One region of the Marinomonas algae genome, then DNA from elsewhere that is predicted to be linked to it. Evidence: predicted binding sites of a transcription regulator. Region 1 holds the regulator's gene; each other region holds the start of a gene.
What was found. Region 1 encodes LexA, which represses DNA repair genes until DNA is damaged. Its sites were predicted from a motif close to TACTGTNTANNTANACAGTA; they were not measured.
Positions count from the first base shown of each region.

Region 2: ACMUMQ_RS03810 (YebG family protein) is a predicted target of LexA. The motif match lies at 845-864, and genes of this name have one in related genera.
Region 3: dinB (DNA polymerase IV) is a predicted target of LexA. The motif match lies at 982-1,001, and genes of this name have one in related genera.
Region 4: ruvC (crossover junction endodeoxyribonuclease RuvC) is a predicted target of LexA. The motif match lies at 1,245-1,264, and genes of this name have one in related genera.

Region 1 covers NZ_JBLIXK010000006.1:80,849-83,030, forward strand. Annotated here, with positions in the region: gene dinG (ATP-dependent DNA helicase DinG) at 1-576, opposite strand, end outside; gene lexA (transcriptional repressor LexA) at 646-1,266, shown strand; gene ACMUMQ_RS10140 (hypothetical protein) at 1,335-1,601, opposite strand; gene ACMUMQ_RS10145 (DUF6586 family protein) at 1,604-2,071, opposite strand; gene topA (type I DNA topoisomerase) at 2,068-2,182, opposite strand, start outside.
Region 2 covers NZ_JBLIXK010000001.1:810,048-812,229, reverse strand. Annotated here, with positions in the region: gene ACMUMQ_RS03815 (aspartyl/asparaginyl beta-hydroxylase domain-containing protein) at 1-270, opposite strand, end outside; gene ACMUMQ_RS03810 (YebG family protein) at 394-825, opposite strand; gene ACMUMQ_RS03805 (mechanosensitive ion channel family protein) at 951-1,838, shown strand; gene ACMUMQ_RS03800 (DUF1439 domain-containing protein) at 1,835-2,182, shown strand, end outside.
Region 3 covers NZ_JBLIXK010000003.1:262,124-264,305, forward strand. Annotated here, with positions in the region: gene ACMUMQ_RS07515 (flagellar assembly protein T N-terminal domain-containing protein) at 1-7, opposite strand, end outside; gene ACMUMQ_RS07520 (LPP20 family lipoprotein) at 19-672, opposite strand; gene dinB (DNA polymerase IV) at 1,022-1,513, shown strand; gene ACMUMQ_RS07530 (DinB/UmuC family translesion DNA polymerase) at 1,510-2,079, shown strand; gene ACMUMQ_RS07535 (hypothetical protein) at 2,156-2,182, shown strand, end outside.
Region 4 covers NZ_JBLIXK010000010.1:39,554-41,735, reverse strand. Annotated here, with positions in the region: gene aspS (aspartate--tRNA ligase) at 1-1,124, shown strand, start outside; gene ruvC (crossover junction endodeoxyribonuclease RuvC) at 1,286-1,843, shown strand; gene ruvA (Holliday junction branch migration protein RuvA) at 1,840-2,182, shown strand, end outside.

The sequences.
Region 1 (2,182 bases):
TTGCTCACGAATAACGCCTTCCCAATTATCTTTATCGCCGTCCCAACCACCTTCTTCTAACGCCGCATCCATTTCTTGATATAAAGCGGTATTCACATCATCCGACTGTAAATGCTGCTCAAAAAGCCCTGCAAACATATCATCAATTGCTTGCTCTTCTGAGCTTAAAAAGCCCTCTAAATTATTCAAACACAAATATCGGCCTCGCCCTTTAGCTAAGGTATATTTGAAATTCAATTCGGTATGCTCAAGTAAATCAGGCAGCTCTTTGTGGAGAATCTGCTCTTGCAGCGCAACCGTCGCTGTTGAAATAACCAGCTTTAAACCACGCGCTTTCGCAATTGGAATGGCGGCAAGACAATATGAAAGCGTTTTACCGGTTCCTGTTCCAGCCTCAATAACAGCAACATGCTTTTCATCCAGCCTTTCACCTTCCGAGCCTTGCTTAATATTTCCCAATGTACGAGCGATAGCGCCTATCATTTGGCGCTGTCCAGCCCTTGGTTTATGGGACTTCGCATCCAAAGAAGCTCGATATGCGAGTTGAATTTGTTTTTTTAGTTCGTCTGAAAGCATTTATATTATTGAGATTAGTTAAGAATGCTGTATATAATAACAGTTACTGTATAAACAACCAGACTCCTTATGATTAAATTAACCAAAAGACAATCTGACGTACTAGAAACCATTCGTGAATTTATTAATGAAACGGGGTTTCCACCTACTAGAGCAGAAATCGCCCGCCGCCTTGGGTTTAAATCACCCAATGCTGCCGAAGAGCATTTAAAAGCCTTATCCAAAAAAGGGGCGATTGAAATGCTATCTGGCGCCTCTCGTGGGATTCGTCTCATTGAAGAAGCCTCCAATGACGAGCCAGAAGATTTAGGCTTACCAATCATTGGAAAAGTTGCCGCCGGCTACCCTATTCTTGCTCAAGAGAACATTGACTCTCATGTCAACATTCCAGCTAATATGTTTTCACCTCAGGCGGATTACTTCCTATCTGTCTCAGGAACTAGCATGAAAAACATCGGCATAATGGAAGGCGACCTTCTCGCTGTTCACAAAACCAGTACGGTACATAATGGCCAAGTGGTCGTTGCACGCATCGGCGATGAAGTAACAGTAAAACGCTTTGAGCAAAAAGGCAGCATCGTTCGCCTGATTCCTGAAAACGAAGAATACAATGACATCATTGTTGATCTCGAAAGCGAAGACTTTGCCATTGAGGGACTGTCTGTCGGCGTGATAAGACAAGGCCTTTAACAGTTTTTCCACACCAATAGAAAAGCGAAGCATGTGCTTCGCTTTTCTAAATAACAAATAACGATCAATTAATGCAGAATTTTTGGTCGAAATTCTTCATTCTCAAGATATTCAGCACCTTCATCAAAAAAAGATTCGTCTGAATAAACATAATCAATACCTGCATGAAACATACACTTTGCCAGTTCGAAGTAACGATCCTTCAAATAAGATCGAGTGTCGTCTGATATTTGCAATGTTGCTAGCGGTGTCGTTTCCTCACCATCTTCACTGGCTGGTCTCAGCACAATATCGCCATTCTCCAGCTCAACAATTTCTAGGTAGGACTCTTTCATATTCAATACTCTGATGACTCTTCTCTAAAACGCAAAACCAACTCAGCTAAATTCGCCAAATAGAACCCCACTGAAGCGCCCGCATCGTTACCGCGACCAATAAGATTATCGCTGCCCATTACAGACACAGCAGCGCGACACTCCAACTGAGCAAGGTAAGCTTGCTCTAATTGGGCACACCAAGAATCTTTGCGAGAATATAAATCTGCCAATTCACTCAATGCCGGCACTACCATGTGTTTTGATTCTGCCTCTTTCATAAGCACAGAAACATCCAAAGAGCCTGACAGCGAGTAGGCAGTTGAAATCTCCTTCAACAAGCCATTCAATGCACTTTTCAATTGAAAAATGGCTGAGCTTTCTAGCCCAACACTCAACCACTTCTCATCCATATCTTGGCTTTGCTGAATAAAACGTTTTGCTGTATCAATTTTCTGATTGGTTAAACTTGCTAAGCTAACACCACTCATTTCTTTTTGCCTTCCTCGATGACCCATTTAGAGCCAACATAAAAGGCTTTCCAGCCAGTCGGTTTCCCTTCTTCTTCCGTCATAACATATTGCTCTTTGGTTTTACGGCTA
Region 2 (2,182 bases), on a different contig from region 1:
TTGGAGAGCCAATGCTTCATCTCGTATTACTTCCCAATTAGCTCGTAGCTCATCAAGTTCTTTGTATTGCAAGGTATCAATAATTGGGCGACGGACAGCTTTAGATGAAAACAAATACAGCAAGCAGTTAAGTGGTGCAAAAATCGGCCAACCTTTTCGTAAATATTCAGTCCAGTTGGCGTATCGAACGCTGCCTCTGTACGTATAAATGTAATACATAGAGCATAGACTGAAGCCCACTAAAAGAATCAATATGACGGCGAGGTACATTTTTTATCCCTATTAAAATACAGCTGTTCATTTTGTTTGCTAATTATTTACCAATTAGATCAAAATATGAACCTTTTAATGGGGTTTTGTACACATTTCGTTTTTTATTTGTAAGTTTTATTCCTAAGCGGCATCACTTTCTACGAAATCACTGGCCTCGTCCTGATCGAAGATGACGGTAGTTTCCTCTTCTTCATAAAAGCTTTCTTCATCGGGTTCTATGATTAAGTCTTCTAATGGCTTTTTAGGTGCAGCATCAGCTAAGTCGAGCTGTGTGCTCTTTTCGACATTTTTATCATTGGATTTTTTCGTGCTTGGTCGAGCTTTCTTTTTCGGCCCCAATATATCTAGAAGAGAGTCTTTATTCTCTGCAAGGTACATGGATAAGGCTTCAACTTGGGTTGAGTTATCCATAAGAGAGCTGCTGTCCAAGACTTCATAAAGCGCTTCGGCCGTGTCCAAAAGCTTATCGTAGGCATCAGCTTCCGCTTTCAAAATAAAAGTCATTTTTTCAATTCCATCACGTTCTACAACATATTGAGTAATTACAGGCATAATCCACCTCCAAAAATAATACTGTATAAATATACAGTATTATTTTCTCTATTGTCCAATGCTTTTGTTTGTTGATTTTGCCAATGATTGCTAAAGTGGCGCTCTTGATAAAGGAAATGGTTTTTATGCAATTCGACTTATCCCAATTAGATTTTTCTGTCGTAACTGAACATATTGAAGTGACTTTAACAGTGGCTTGGGCACTGCTTTTTTATGTCGTAAGACGCTATACAAAACGTCTAATTCGTTTGAATCAGACGATAGAACACGATAAAAAACGTCAGCGAATTAACACCGTAGACAATATTTTCAACCTCTTTCTGGTTGTTGGTTTTATTTTAATTTGGTCGTCTGAGCTTCAAAATATCGCCATTTCCATCGCAGCATTCATGGTGGCATTGGTCATTGCAACGAAAGAGTTTATAGCTTGCATTGTGGGTGCTTTTTACCGGGCCAGTACAAGGCCTTACCAAGTAGGTGATTGGATTCGTATTGCCAACTATGAAGGTGAAGTCACCGACAGCGATTGGCTTTCTACGACTCTGTTTGAAGTCGATTTAAAAGGCGGTAGCTATGCATATACAGGTCGTACTACCGTAGTGCCAAACAGTGTTTTACTCGTTCATACTGTGCAAAACCTGAATTATATGCGCCGTTACGTTACTCATAATTTCTCTATTTCACGTAATACGGATGATGTGAATTTATTTGTGATTAAAGAGCAGATACTGGAGAAAATTCGCGAATACAGTGAGCATTTCCATGAAGTAGCGATTCGCTACAACAGCTTAATTGAAAAACGTTTGGACATTAAAATTTCAGGCCCTGAACCTCGTGTTCGAATCACGACGACGCCAGAGGGTTACAACATATTCACCGTGTCTTTGTTCTGCCCAACAGAAGAAGCCGTAGGTATTGAGCAAAAGGTGACAGAAGATTTTATGCGGTTTTGGTATGAAGAGCGTAATACCAATTGGAACCGACAGAGTGAATCGAGTGAGGCAAGTAAATGAAGATCTTTCAGCGAGCTTTAACACTGACTTTATTAGCAAGCACTTTACTGTTAGGCGGCTGTAATAGCTTTTTAGTGAGTGAAGAGGAAGTCAATCAAGAGGTTAAAAAGCAGCTTGAAGAATCACAGCAGAACAAAATTACCTTCAACATCGATGGTAATGTTTTGAACTTGGATTTGTTGGTGACAGAAGCGGACATAGATTTCACCGCCCGTGATGGTGGCTTGGTTATTGTGGATTTAGTGAGTGATTTAAAAGGGACGTTAACGGCATTTGGTCAAGAGTTTTCATTGACTACTGTGGTTCGCCCATCGTTTGAGTCTGGTGTTCGTATTGAAGGCGAT
Region 3 (2,182 bases), on a different contig from region 1:
GCTTCAAGGTCAATACCGTTAATCAATGCTGTAGAAGTTTGTTGTTGGTCGGGAGCTTTCCACATTAATTGCTCGATAGCCTGGGTTTACTTGACAGTTAGGGTCTGTGTTGATGCCTTGGGAAGAAGTCACACATTGACGGAAGTTTTCTTGCAGCGCCATTTCGACTACGGTTTCAAATGTGCCATCTTCATGTTCACGTTGAGAGACCACTTTTGCACCTACGAGATAAGCATCTACATAAGTTCTTAATTCATCGTTTTGAATAACCATATTGCTCAAGGAGCTAGAACCGTCGATTTTTAAGCCATAAACTCGTTCCGATAGGTTTCTATATGCATCCAGCATAGAGCTACGAAGTGTCATTATGCGAGCTTGAGATTTAGATAAACGCTTGTTGGTTGTTAAAGCCGCGTAGCCCGTCGCTGTTACGATAATAGGTTCTTGTTTGATGACGGCGATGGTGTTGTTGGCATTTACTGCACCATTTTGTGTGGTCTGAGTATTATAAGTATTGGCGGTGGTTGTGGAGCCAATATTTCCCACAGTATTGCCATTGCAAGGAGCAACAGAGGTGCATGTTTCGGTTGACCCTTGCTGATTTAGGTTTTGGCAGCCGGCAAGGATGATTGCGCCTATAGTTATTAATAGAATTCGTAATGATAGTGTCATTGTGTGCCCTTTAAATGGAAGTCCTTGCTGCAAATGTGACTATACAGGTATTCATCATAAATAAATTATTCTAAAAATACCTTTGCTTTTCAATATCTTTAATTTGCTCAATAAAATGTAAACCATTTTACGCTCCAGCGTCCATGTTTGCTCGTGTAAAAAGGTGCTTTTCTTGGCTTTCGGCACAAAAAAAATCATTTGAAGGAGTTTTTTTTAAAATTAGCTAACAATCTTCTGTATTAATAAGGTTTTAATGAGAAGGTTTGTTTACTTTTCTTGGCTATGTAAATTACCAGACTAATGGGTGTACACTGTTTTTTTATACAGTTATTCTTGGTGTTCAATGCCAATGTCCCGAAAAATTATTCATATAGATGCTGACTGCTTTTACGCGGCGATCGAAATGCGTGACGATCCTAGTTTGCGAGATATTCCCATTGCTATCGGCGGGCCAGTGGACCGTCGTAGTGTTTTGGCGACGGCAAATTATGCTGCCCGTGTTTACGGTGTTCGATCGGCGATGCCCACCTCTGTAGCTAAGCGACTTTGTCCTTCGTTGCTTGTTATTCCTGGAAATATGGCGAAATACCGAGAAGCTTCGCAGCAAATGCAGGCCATCTTTCGTGAGTTTACTCATATTATTGAGCCTTTATCCTTGGACGAAGCCTATCTTGATGTGACGGATTCAGAGCATTTTCAAGGTAGTGCGACTCGAATAGCGGAAAAGATTCGTGCTCGGATTTTTGAAGAGGTTGGAATCACTGTTTCTGCTGGGGTTGCCACTAATAAATTTATTGCCAAAGTCCAGACCTACTATACTGTTTGTCAATGTTTGACATGACTAAAAGCTACATAAATAAAGCTTTTGAGTTTGTGTCAGAGATTCCTGTGAAGTCTATTTCTGGAATTGGGCGAGTGGCACAAGAAAAGCTTGCTGGGCTTGGTGTGTATACTTGTGCAGATTTACAAAAGCAGGATTTTTCTGTGTTACAGAAAGTGTTCGGCAGTATGGCGTTTCGATTGTCTCAGCTTGCTTTGGGAGTAGATGAACGCCCTGTTGTGGTTTCTAGAGAAAGAAAAAGCATTTCAGTCGAGCGCACTTTTGATAAAGATTTATCAGATATGAAAGCATGCCGAGATGTTTTACCTATGCTGTTGGCTGAGTTAAAAAGGCGGATGATGGGTAAAGGCGTTGATTCTCAGTTAAGTAAGTACTATTTAAAATTGAAGTTTGATGACTTTAAGCAAACGACAATAGAACAGCCGATTAAAAGCAAATTAACCGATGAGATCTTTTTTTCTTTGCTAGCGCAGGCTTGCTCTCGGTCTCTACGTCCAGTGCGCTTAATTGGTGTTGGTTATAGGCTTTCCCCTCCAAAACCGCTGCAATTGAATTTTGAATTTTGATGTGCAGTGTAAATATTGATCATTTTTTGTGCGGCTGACTATACTCATTAGAATAACTTCTATGGGAGGTGTTCAAATGTTTAAGCAACATAATAAATATAAT
Region 4 (2,182 bases), on a different contig from region 1:
AATGTTTCCGTGACGAAGATTTACGTGCCGATCGTCAGCCAGAATTCACTCAGGTTGATATTGAAACTTCTTTCATGTCTGAAGAGCAGATCATGGGCATGACAGAAGAGATGATTACCGGTTTGTTTAAAGAGCTATTGAATGTCGATCTAGGGTCTTTCCCTCGCATGCCTTATTCAGAAGCAATGGAAACATACGGTAGCGATAAGCCAGACCTTCGTATTCCGCTAACAATCGTAACAGTTTCTGATTTGATGGCAGGCGTAGATTTCAAAGTCTTCTCTGGCCCAGCAACTGATCCAAAAGGTCGTGTTGCTGCACTTAAAGTGCCTGGTGGTAACGCGCTTACTCGTAAGCAAATTGATGACTACACTAAGTTTGTTGGCATTTATGGCGCGAAAGGCTTGGCTTACATCAAGGTAAATGATAAATCTAACCTTGAAGAAGGTTTGCAGTCTCCGATCGTTAAGTTCTTGCCAGTTGAAGTGCGCGAAGCACTTTTGACTCGTCTTGATGCTCAAGACGGCGATTTGATTTTCTTCGGTGCAGACTCTGAAAAAGTTGTAAATGAAGCGCTTGGTGCGTTGCGTTGCAAGTTGGGTGAAGACATGGATCTTTACACTTGCGAGTGGGCGCCTCTTTGGGTTGTTGATTTCCCAATGTTTGAAGAAACAAGTGATGGCGGCATTACAGCGATTCACCACCCATTTACAGCGCCTTCTTGCTCTCCAGAAGAGTTGAAAGCAAATCCATTGACAGCTTTGTCTCAAGCATACGACATGGTTCTTAATGGTACTGAGCTTGGTGGTGGTTCTATCCGTATTCACCAATCAGATATGCAAGAGTCTGTTTTCGAATTGCTAAATATTTCTAAAGAAGAGCAAGAAGAGAAATTTGGCTTCTTATTGGATGCGCTTAAGTTTGGTGCGCCACCACATGGCGGCTTAGCATTCGGTCTTGATCGTCTGGTTATGTTGATGACTGGTTCACAATCTATTCGTGATGTAATTGCTTTCCCTAAAACGCAAAGCGCGACTTGTTTGTTAACTCAAGCGCCGGGTGAAGTTAGCGAGAAACAGCTAAAAGAACTGAGTATTCGAGTAAGAAAACCCGTTACAGAATAGACTCTTTTCTCCTTTAAGCTGATTAAAAACAGTCAGTTATGTTAAAGGACTGCAAAAAAATCGTAAAAGGCCGCTTATTAGCGGCCTTTTTTTTATTTATAGATTGCATACTTACGAAAGGGCTGTTGAAATATACAGTAACAAAGAGAATAGAGAAAAACATGAGCGTCACTAGAATATTAGCGATTGACCCAGGTTCTCGCATTACTGGTTTCGGCATCCTTGATGTTGTGAATGGAAAAACAGTTTATGTGAACAGTGGTTGTATTCGTCTTCCTGATGAAGCTTTATCGGTTAGACTTAAGCATATTTTTAACAATGTTTCTGCCTTATTGGATGAATACAAACCGAATGAATTTGCGATTGAAGAAGTGTTTTTAGCAAAGAACGCAAATTCAGCATTAAAGCTTGGTCAAGCTAGAGGCGCTGCAATTGTTGCCGCTTCCATTCAAGAGTTGGATGTACATGAATATGCGGCTCGACGAGTGAAGCAGTCTGTCGTTGGTAATGGTAACGCTAACAAGGAACAAGTTCAGTTGATGGTTCAAATGTTATTGCAATTATCATCAAAGCCCCAAGCCGATGCCGCTGATGCTTTGGCCATTGCATTATGTCATGCAAACACTCGAACCTCTGGTGGCCTAGAATATGGTGTTGGTAAGCGAGCAGGGCGTGCCTCTAAACGCTGGACAGAACAAGATGTAAGGAAAGCTCTGTGATAGGAAGGATTGTGGGAACTTTGGTGGAAAAAACACCACCAGAGTTATTGGTTGATGTTAATGGCGTTGGGTATGAAATCAGCGCCTCTATGACAACGATTTATGACCTTCCTCAATTAGGTGGTCAAGTAACCTTGTTTACGCACTTTTTGGTGAAAGAAGACTCTCAAACTCTTTATGGATTTATAGATAAAAGCGAGAGAGCTTTATTTAGAGTGCTTATTAAAGTGAATGGGATTGGCCCTAAAATGGCGTTGGCTATCTTATCTAGTATGTCGTCTGAAGAGTTGGTTGCTAACGTTCAAGATTCAGATGTGACCGCCTTAACCAAGATTCCTG